3 regions of the Exiguobacterium sp. EA-TM-5 genome follow, and region 2 is predicted to be linked to each of the others. Evidence: riboswitches for the same ligand, from Rfam matches in the RefSeq annotation. Region 2 holds a riboswitch; each other region holds the start of a gene.
The links. Region 2 has a riboswitch for lysine ahead of ACV3PA_RS01315 (amino acid permease). Riboswitches for the same ligand answer to the same signal wherever they lie in the genome.
Positions count from the first base shown of each region.

Region 1: it holds a riboswitch for lysine, as region 2 does, so the genes downstream of both, ACV3PA_RS16125 (aspartate kinase) here and ACV3PA_RS01315 (amino acid permease) in region 2, are expected to answer to the same signal.
Region 3: it holds a riboswitch for lysine, as region 2 does, so the genes downstream of both, ACV3PA_RS02965 (Na+/H+ antiporter NhaC family protein) here and ACV3PA_RS01315 (amino acid permease) in region 2, are expected to answer to the same signal.

Region 1 covers NZ_CM132670.1:3,073,077-3,076,327, reverse strand. The annotation lists gene ACV3PA_RS16135 (argininosuccinate synthase) at 1-167, shown strand, start outside; gene argH (argininosuccinate lyase) at 164-1,534, shown strand; lysine riboswitch at 1,605-1,782, shown strand; gene ACV3PA_RS16125 (aspartate kinase) at 1,895-3,094, shown strand; gene ACV3PA_RS16120 (aspartate-semialdehyde dehydrogenase) at 3,108-3,251, shown strand, end outside.
Region 2 covers NZ_CM132670.1:256,002-259,252, forward strand. The annotation lists gene msrA (peptide-methionine (S)-S-oxide reductase MsrA) at 1-205, opposite strand, end outside; gene ACV3PA_RS01310 (hypothetical protein) at 275-457, opposite strand; gene ACV3PA_RS01315 (amino acid permease) at 538-2,019, opposite strand; lysine riboswitch at 2,151-2,339, opposite strand; gene ACV3PA_RS01320 (MarR family winged helix-turn-helix transcriptional regulator) at 2,505-2,960, shown strand; gene ACV3PA_RS01325 (diguanylate cyclase domain-containing protein) at 3,097-3,251, shown strand, end outside.
Region 3 covers NZ_CM132670.1:553,031-556,281, forward strand. The annotation lists gene htpG (molecular chaperone HtpG) at 1-266, shown strand, start outside; gene ACV3PA_RS02965 (Na+/H+ antiporter NhaC family protein) at 333-1,916, opposite strand; lysine riboswitch at 2,028-2,206, opposite strand; gene ACV3PA_RS02970 (uracil-DNA glycosylase family protein) at 2,299-3,036, opposite strand; gene ACV3PA_RS02975 (heme oxygenase) at 3,159-3,251, opposite strand, start outside.

The DNA of each region.
Region 1 (3,251 bases), 300 kb from region 2:
CCGTGACAGGTCGTCAGTCTGCTGTCTCGCTTTATGATGAGAAGCTTGCCACGTACACGAAAGAAGATGCGTTTGATCATGAAGCTGCAAAAGGATTCATCAAATTACACGGTCTTGCTGTTTCGACGCATGCGAGCGTACATCGTCAGGCGGGTGTGACGAAATGACCAAACTCTGGGGTGGACGTTTTACGGAAAGTGCTTCCGCTCAAGCGGAAGCCTTCGGAGCATCGATCACGTTCGATCAAAAGTTAGCGCGTGTCGACTTGAAAGGGAGTCTCGCTCACGCGCAGATGTTATGTGAACAAGGAATCCTCGCTCAAGACGAATGGACGCAAATCGAGCAAGGATTAAAGCAACTGGAAGCGACAGTAGCGGATCATGTGTATACGCTAGCAGATGAAGACATTCATATGAATCTCGAGCGTCTATTGACGGAACAGATTGGTCCAGTCGCAGGTAAACTGCACACGGCACGGAGTCGAAACGACCAGGTCGCAACCGATTTGCATCTATGGATGGAGCAACATGTCGAAGCATTGACGACGGCATTGCGTGAGCTCCAATCGGTCATCACGGAACAAGCTGAACAACATATCGAGACGGTCATGCCGGGTTATACACATTTGCAACGGGCGCAACCCATCTCTCTTGCCCATCACTTGCTTGCGTATTTCTGGATGTTCGAACGTGACGTCGAACGGTTGACGGACAACCAAAAACGAATCCGGAAATCACCGCTTGGTGCAGGAGCGCTCGCCGGGACGACATTCCCGATTGATCGTTTCCGTTCTGCGGAGTTGCTCGGGTTTGAGTCGATCTATCCGAACAGTTTAGACGCCGTCTCCGATCGGGACTTTGTCATCGAATACCTCGGGATTGCCTCGACCGTCATGATGCATCTATCACGTTTTTGTGAAGAGATCATCATCTGGGCGTCGCAAGAATTTGGCTTCATCGAGTTGTCCGATGCCTTTTCGACAGGATCGAGCATGATGCCACAAAAGAAAAATCCGGATTTCGCTGAATTGATTCGTGGGAAAACAGGGCGTGTCTACGGTAATCTGATGGGCTTCTTGACGACGATGAAGGCATTACCACTCGCTTACAATAAAGACATGCAAGAGGATAAAGAAGGGGTCTTTGATACTGCAGATACCGTCCTTCAGTCCGTTCAAATCTTTACCGGAATGATTGAATCCGCGACGTTTAAGACCGAAGCGCTCAAGAAGGCGACAATGCAAGACTTCTCGAATGCAACGGAACTCGCCGACTACCTTGTGACGAAAGGCATACCATTCCGGGAAGCACATGAAATCGTTGGGAAGGCTGTCCTTTACTGTGTACAGAATGGCTGTTTCTTGAAAGATTTGAACCTCGAGACGTATCAAACATTCCATCCTAATATCACAGAAGACGTTTATCCGCTCCTCGATCCGGTTCAAGCAGTTGCACGCCGGACAAGCTACGGCGGTACAGGGTTTGCTGCTGTTTCAGAGCAACTCGAAATTGCCAAACAACATCTTGCAAATTGACGAATTTTGAAAAAAATCAGCCAAATGACTGGATTTAACAAAAGATGTCTGCTATAACTGTAACTAACAACCGACAGATAGAGGCGCGGATGACATGAGTAGCATCATTCTTGAAGGCAAGCATGCCGAATGATGTGAAAGGGGAAGTCCGCCGAAGTGAACGAGAAGATGCTTACTCTTGTTTGCTGGTACAACGGTTAAGATCCGTTGTACTGCCGAAACCGATGTTTCGGAGCGCTATCTTACGTAAAAGAACGAATGACTTTGTCTTCGTTTGTCCGATCGTGATAACGACGGGCCGTAGGAACGCTCCTACCGGCCCGTCGTTTTTTTCTGTATCGGGACAAAGGAGATAGGATTGTGACAACTGTACTTAAATTTGGTGGAAGCTCGGTTGCGACTGTCGAACAGATTCAGTCTATTGCGAATTATTTGAAGAGTCGCGCAGCCGAAGGTGAAAAACTCGTCGTCGTCGTATCGGCGATGGGCAAGATGACAGATTCTTTGATCGCTCAGGCGCAAGCCATCACGGATCGCCCTGAGCGGCGAGAACTCGATCGGCTGCTTGCCATCGGAGAAGAACAGACGATTTCATTACTCAGCATCGCCCTCAACTCACTCGGCGTCAAGGCGTTATCGCAAACAGGCGCACAAGCAGGGATCAGCACGATGGGTGTGCATACGAAAAGTAAGATCAAACAGATCGATGGAGATCTATTACGACAAAAACTCGAAACGTACGATGTTGTCATCGTTGCCGGTTTCCAAGGTGTCAACGAACTTGGTGACGTGACGACACTTGGACGAGGCGGATCGGATACGACGGCAGTTGCCTTAGCAGCAGTCCTTGATAAACGCTGTGAAATCTATACTGATGTCGACGGTGTCTATACTGCTGATCCACGGATCCATGCCGCGGCTCAACCGATTCCCTACATCTCATATGACGAGATGATGGAGATGAGCGCCCTCGGGTCGAAGGTCATGGAAATGCGGAGTGTCGAGTTAGGAAAAAAATACGGCGTGCACATCTTCGTCGGGAAAACACTTGAATCGAAAAGGGGAACATGGATCATGGAAGCGACGGAAACAATGGAACAAAAAGCGGTGACGAGTGTCAGCGTCACGAAGAACGTCTTGACGGTGTCAATCAAACACGTACCGCAAACAAATGCAGCAGTAGCCGATATCTTCGAACTGTTATCCAATCGCCACGTCAACATCGATATGATCAGTCAAACGACGTTCGACAGTGACATTTTCTTATCGTTCTCATGTCCACTCGATGAGGAAGAATTTCTCGATGAAGCCTTAAAAGATATCATGGATCGCTTTACGACAGTGAAGGTCGACCGTCATAACCAACACGCGAAATTATCTGTCGTCGGAATCGGGATGCGGGATGCAACAGGTGTTGCTTCGAAGTTGTTCGCAATCTTCCGAGCAGAGAATATTCCGTTCTATCAAGTTACGACATCAGAAATTAGTATCTCATACACGATTGCACAAGCAGACATTGAACGAACGGTTGCAGCGATTGCAAACGCGTTCGAGTTATAAGGAGGAGAACAGGATGTATCATGTAGCAGTCATCGGAGCAACCGGCGCTGTCGGTCAAAAAATGTTACAAGTACTAGCAGAACTGGACTTCCCGGTCAGCCGCTTGTCCGCTTACGCTTCTGCTCGTTCAGCAGGGAGTACGGTACAGTTCAAGGGA
Region 2 (3,251 bases):
ATTCTTCATACGTAATGACGGACGGATCGTACGTCACTTCGACTGCCTCTAAGTGACCTGTCGTTTCCGAACAGACCTCTTTATAAGTCGGGTTCTCTGTATGACCACCGGTATATCCTGAAATGACCTGCTCTACACCATCATATTTATGGAATGGCTTGACCATGCACCAGAAACAACCACCTGCAAATATTGCTTTTGCCATCTATCTTCCCCTCCTCTGTATGCTTCTATTTTACCGCGTTCAGAGAATGGACTCGACTTTCCTGCTCATTCAATCCTCCGGGTTCGCTTTTAGGCGACGCATGACGAAGTAGATCGCCGCAAAGACAAGAAGAAGTCCTCCAAGCGAATACCAGATATTATTCAAACGATAAATCATTTGATACAAGGCAAGCGTCACAAGCAATAACGCGATCGGTAAGAAGGCACGCTTAAAGTGGTACCAGTAATTCACGAAGATCGCCTCCTGTTTTTCTTTCATCTTACTTGAAGCGACATCTAAAAAGCCACCTTCATTTGAAGGTGGCTCACTAATTACGATTGGCGTGGATGTTCTGGGAAGTCCATCTCGTCATAACGAACGACGGACGTTCGATTTTTGAATTTATGTCCTAACCAGAAAGCAAGGAATAATGGAATACCGACGTACGTTGCGGCGATTCCAACCCAATCAATTTGGTCAGCGAGGAATGCTGCATAGTTTTGACCAACGATGACAAGGAAACAAAGACCGAATGCGAACAGCGGACCGAATGGGAACGCTGGTGCAACGTACGGCAAGTCTTTCAACGAGTGCCCTTGTGCAACGAAACCTTTACGGAAACGATAGTGACTGATCGCAATTCCGAGCCATGCGATGAATCCTGTCATCCCGGAAGCATTGAGTAGCCACAAGTAGACTTGTCCACCAAACATCGACGTCAAGAAACAGAGGGCACCGATCGCTCCTGTTGCGAGCAAGGCGTTACGCGGCACACCGTTTTTTGACACTTTCGCGAACAACTTCGGTGCATCGCCTTGACGCGCAAGTGTATAAAGCATCCGTGTTGAAGCATACATCCCTGAGTTTCCGGCAGATAGGACAGACGTCAAGATGACAGCGTTCATGAGTGCTGCCGAGAATGCAAGACCTGCTTTTTCAAAGACGAGCGTAAACGGACTAACCGCTACGTCGGTGATATCATTTGAAACTAAGTTCGGACTCGTATACGGAATGAGCATCCCGATGACAAAAATCGCGAAGACGTAGAAGAGTAAAATACGCCAAAAGACTTGTTTGACCGCTTTTGGAACGTTCTTTTTCGGATCTTCCGACTCACCTGCTGCAATCCCGACCAGTTCCGTTCCTTGGAAACTGAATCCAGCAACAAGGATAATCCCGATGACGGCAGGAATCCCACCGACGAACGGCGCATCCCCGAGAGCAAAGTTTTTAAAGCCAACCGGTGGCTCTGAGGTAAAGACGCCGAAAATCATTGCAACACCGACGACTAAGAAGACGATGACCGTGACGACTTTAATCATCGCAAACCAATATTCGGCTTCTCCGAACCCTTTAACGGAGAAGAAGTTCAACCCAATCATCAGTACTAAGAACAAAGCACTGAAGTAAAAACCAGGAACGTCCGGGAACCAGTAAGACATGACGATTTGTGCTGCAACGAGTTCGACTGCGATCGTGACTGCCCAGTTGTACCAGTAGTTCCAGCCGAGTGCAAAACCGAACGATGGATCGACGAATTTCGTTCCATATGTCGAGAAGGATCCAGCGACCGGCATATACGCTGCCATTTCACCAAGACTTGTCATTAAGAAATAGACCATTAAACCGACGATTGCATACGATAGGAGCGCACCACCTGGTCCTGCTGCTGCGACGGAAGCACCGGATGCGATGAAAAGTCCTGTTCCGATAGCTCCGCCAATAGCGATCATCGACATATGACGAGCTTGTAATCCACGTTTTAAACCTTCTGCTGTTGAATCTGTTGTTTTGTTAACATCTAAATTGTTCATTTCGTTCGCTTCTCTCTGTATAGATTTTTGAGAGGACACTTTTTGAATGAAAAAAACAAAAAGCGCCCTCATCTTCCAGATGGAAGATGAGAACGCAACATAATAAAATGGATGCGCCTCATTCTACCGTCGTGAAAGATAGCTCTCCACAAGTAGGTCATACCCGACTTGTGACAGTATTAGACCTGTTCGATCTAATCCCAATCGATCATCTTCAAAGCGATGATTGATTTCGGCAATTCTTCCTTTCAGGTCACCTCATTTGTCGCTTGACGACATCCGTAACCGTACTCTTAAGAACTGCAACCTCCATCCCACTGGTTGAGTGAGAACTGAATTAAGTTAGTTATTACTACGCCATATTACACAAACCGCCACGAAATTGTCAATTGCCTTTTTCGAATATCGGGTAGTCGATGGTAAAAATCCGATATGTTTAGTACACTAAATGGTAGAAGTCCACTGAGAGAAAGGATGCTGCTTGCATGCCACAGGAACGTGATTTGCTAACTTACCGACTCGAGGAACAAATGCGTGTCATTCTTCGTACCCTGCGACGTGAACTAAATCGACTATTTGAAGGAACAGCAACCCGGAGTGAATTCTTCATCTTACGGAGCCTTTCAGAAAATGGTCCTCAGCGCCCGACGCTTCTCGCGGAACAATTTGAGCTCGCAACGAGCCAAGTTACTGCTTTGACGGATAAGCTGTATAAACAAGGATATGTCACACGGACACGTTCGACGGAAGATCGTCGTTCGATCGTCCTCGCCTTAACCGATGACGGCGAACGAGCATTTCGAGAACTCGAAATTGTCCGGAAAAATTATTTACAAGATCGCTTCGGAACCCTAACGGAAGAAGAACTCGAAACGATGATTCGTGTCTTTGATAAAATTTTATTGACGATGGATGAGGATACGCTCACTTCGTCTTCATAAAAACGGTAGATTTTCTACCGTTTTTTCTTTTTTACCTAAACATTTCCCACAATCTAACCGTTACCTAGATGAATAAACTAGAGTATATATATGGAAATCTGTTAGCTGGGGGAGTTGGGAGGATTTGTTGTCCATCATGAATCAATTCATCATTAACTTTTGTCTACTGTTTACAACGATTACTCTCTTGTTCTTACCGTTTCGTAATCAACCACGTATTTCGCTCAATTCAAGCTGGAGCACACGTCTCATCTTAGGGGTTGTCTCTGGTCTGATTGCAGTTTTATTAAT
Region 3 (3,251 bases), 300 kb from region 2:
GTTTTGCGACAGACGGCGCCGTCTCGATCGAGATGGAGAAAATCCTTAAGGCAATGCCGAATAACGAAGGAGTAGAGGCGGTCAAGATTCTCGAATTGAACCCGTCACACGCAGTGTTCCAATCCCTTGAAACAGCGTATCAAAACGATCGTTCGAAATTCGAACACTATACAAAATTAATGTATCAGCAAGCGTTGCTTGTTGAAGGACTTCCGCTTGAAGACCCAGTAGCGTTCGCAAATGATGTGTGTTTATTGATGGTGTGAAACGAATGAGTATAAGAAAAGGCATTGGATGCGCGCATCCAATGCCTTTTTTCGTACAGTGTTACATTAATCCGTCTGTAAATCCGAAGCGGTTTCTCCTTTTTTCGAGAGAACGTTTAAGACGACGACGAAGAGTGCGAATGTGACAAGAGCTCCGATGAAACCGAAGACCGAAGACTCCGTGAAACCGATGACTAAATAACCAACAGCGGCAGTAACTGCACCGACTAGCGCATACGGTAACTGTGTCGTGACATGATCGATATGATGGGATCCAGCCCCAGTCGAACTGAGAATTGTCGTATCAGAAATCGGTGAACAATGGTCACCGAAGACAGATCCGGCAAGAACAGCAGCAAGCGTCGGTAACAAGAGAGAAGCGTCGACCGCCATGACGAGATCCGCACCGATTGGCAACATGATCCCGAATGTGCCCCAACTTGTTCCTGTCGAGAATGCCATCAAGCCGGCAATTAAGAATAATAAGAACGGCAAGTACGAAGCAGAAATCGAGTTGCTAACGAAACTTGCGAGATAGTCACCTGTTTTCATATCACCGATGACAGCGATGATCGTCCAAGCGAACAACAGGATGACGACTGCCGGCCACATCGAACGCATACCAGCAACGATGCTTGCACGGTAATCGCGTCCCGGAATCTTCCGTCCGATCAACATCAGGAAAGCAACGATTAAACTAATGACAACACCAGCGACGAGTGAACGTGTGACATCTGTTGCTTCAAACGCGCCGATCAAAGTGAACGGGCGATTGTCGGCTGCAAGTGCCTGAGCACCTGTTCCGAGTAACGCGCTGATCGTAGCTATGACGAGAACAACGATTGGAACGACGAGATCCCGAACTTTTCCGTTCGTGTGTTCCTTGACCTCTTTTGCCATCCCCATCGGTGTGCCTTTTGAGGCATCGAAGAGTTCACCTTTTGCAGCACGGCGTTCGTGTTGTTTCATCGGTCCGACAGAGATGCCAGAGTAAGCGATGTAAAGTGTTAACAGAAGAGCAAAGATTGCATAGAAGTTCATTGGAACGATCATCATGAAGGCGCTAAACGCCGAGTAATCCGTAATCGAGTGCGTCGTTAAGATACCAGCAATGATGGAGATGATAAATGCTCCCCAGCTTGAAAGCGGACTGATGACACAGACAGGTGCAGCCGTTGAGTCAATCAAATAGGCAAGTTTTGCACGTGATACACCACGACGATCCGTAAGCGGACGACTGACGTTTCCGACGGCGAGACTATTGAAGTAGTCATCGATGAAGATCAAAATTCCGAGGCCGAATGCGACCAAACGAGCACCACGTGCCGTTTTGACGTGCGTTGCTGCCCATTCTCCGAAAGCGCGTGCACCACCTGACGTTTGGATCAACGTCGAAAGGACACCAAGCAATAACAAGAAGACAAGCAATAAGACGTTCCATTCGTTCAAGGCACCATCTGCCCAAAATAGGCTGAAGATGTTCTTACCAAGATAGGTCACCGTATCGATCGGGTTAAAACGGTGGAGTAGTAGGGCACCGACGAGAATGCCGACACCTAGCGAAAGAACGACCTTTCGCGTAAAGATTGCCAACAAGATAGCTAATAAAGCAGGTACAAGGGCGATGATGGAATCTGAATAGTTGACCATAAAAAATATCCTCCTCTTTAATAAATAACTTAAAGATGAGACCCCGCGGCATAAAAAAAGCAAGGGCACCGGCAACAAAGCCGACACCCTCGCTGGATGCGTCTTTCTTAGCCGAATTGGAGCGCTCCATACAACTGCTATGTATGGCAATCGATCGGGTGTTTCCCGAATCGACCAACGACGATATGTTGGACACATATTATCATTTCGGCGATGTCACCTTTCCTGTAGTCGTCTTCGTTGTCATCCTCGGACCAAGTACTGATTGAAATCGCGCCTCTACCTCATCGATAGAATAGTCATATTCTGTTCTTATGGACACTTTATCATGTATTTCAGAAGCGATTCAACCATATATTCTGATAATTTAAGATAAAGTTATTTATTCGGCAAAATGTTGAATAAGCTGTTTCATTAAGTACGGTTGATTCTCTTCAAACTGTTTTTTTCGATGACCGTTTGCACCAGAGGGATGAGGGAAGCCGGAAAGAAGCTGATGCTGTTCAATTCGTCCGTCATGAATCAAGCTACGAATTTGTGCTTCGACGACACGACCGAGCGGAATCAACAGCGCTGATTCATGTAATTGATTGATCTCAGCAACGAAATGTTCCTCTGCATAGTGTCTCAACAAAGGACTACGATTGATTTTCGGTTGATGCCCTGAATAATTTTTTTCTCGATAAAAGACGGGTTGTTTTAATAACGACGTCGGATGCAGTAATTGCTGATGTTGATGAAATAAGGTAGCCGTCGTCTCGATTCCGAGTAATGCTGGAAGTTCGAGTGTATCAAGCATTTGGACGAGGTTGCGTCGCATCGTTCCAGCAAAGCTTGCCGTATATTTGACGAGGCGTGCCGTCTCTTCCAATGAAACGCTATGATGAAGTGCATCCGTCGCTTCTTCGAAAGCGATTCGCATCTGTTCAAATCCTGGTGTGATCCCGATGATGACGACTTTTGCTTTGGTATTGACGTACTCACCAATCGGAGAATAATAAACGGTCAGTTCGTTCTCCTGTTGCAATAAAAAGGCATCCGTCCATAATTCATCACGTCGTAATGTACGGTCGTCAGGTAAGGCACGAATAGCATGTTCAAATATAGTTAACGAATTCATGTAAGATCCTCTCTCTCTGTAATGGCATTATGATAACAAATAATACCATTTGAGACAATTAAACCCTTTCTCTTTTTTTTATACAGGTACATAAAAAGGACTCATATCGAGTCCTTCTTGGTTTATTGCGCGCGTTCTTTTACGGAAGCGACTTCATAAGTCAGAATTTCGCTGCCGAGCATCGGAGATTCTCCAGCTTCACTACTCGCAGGTCG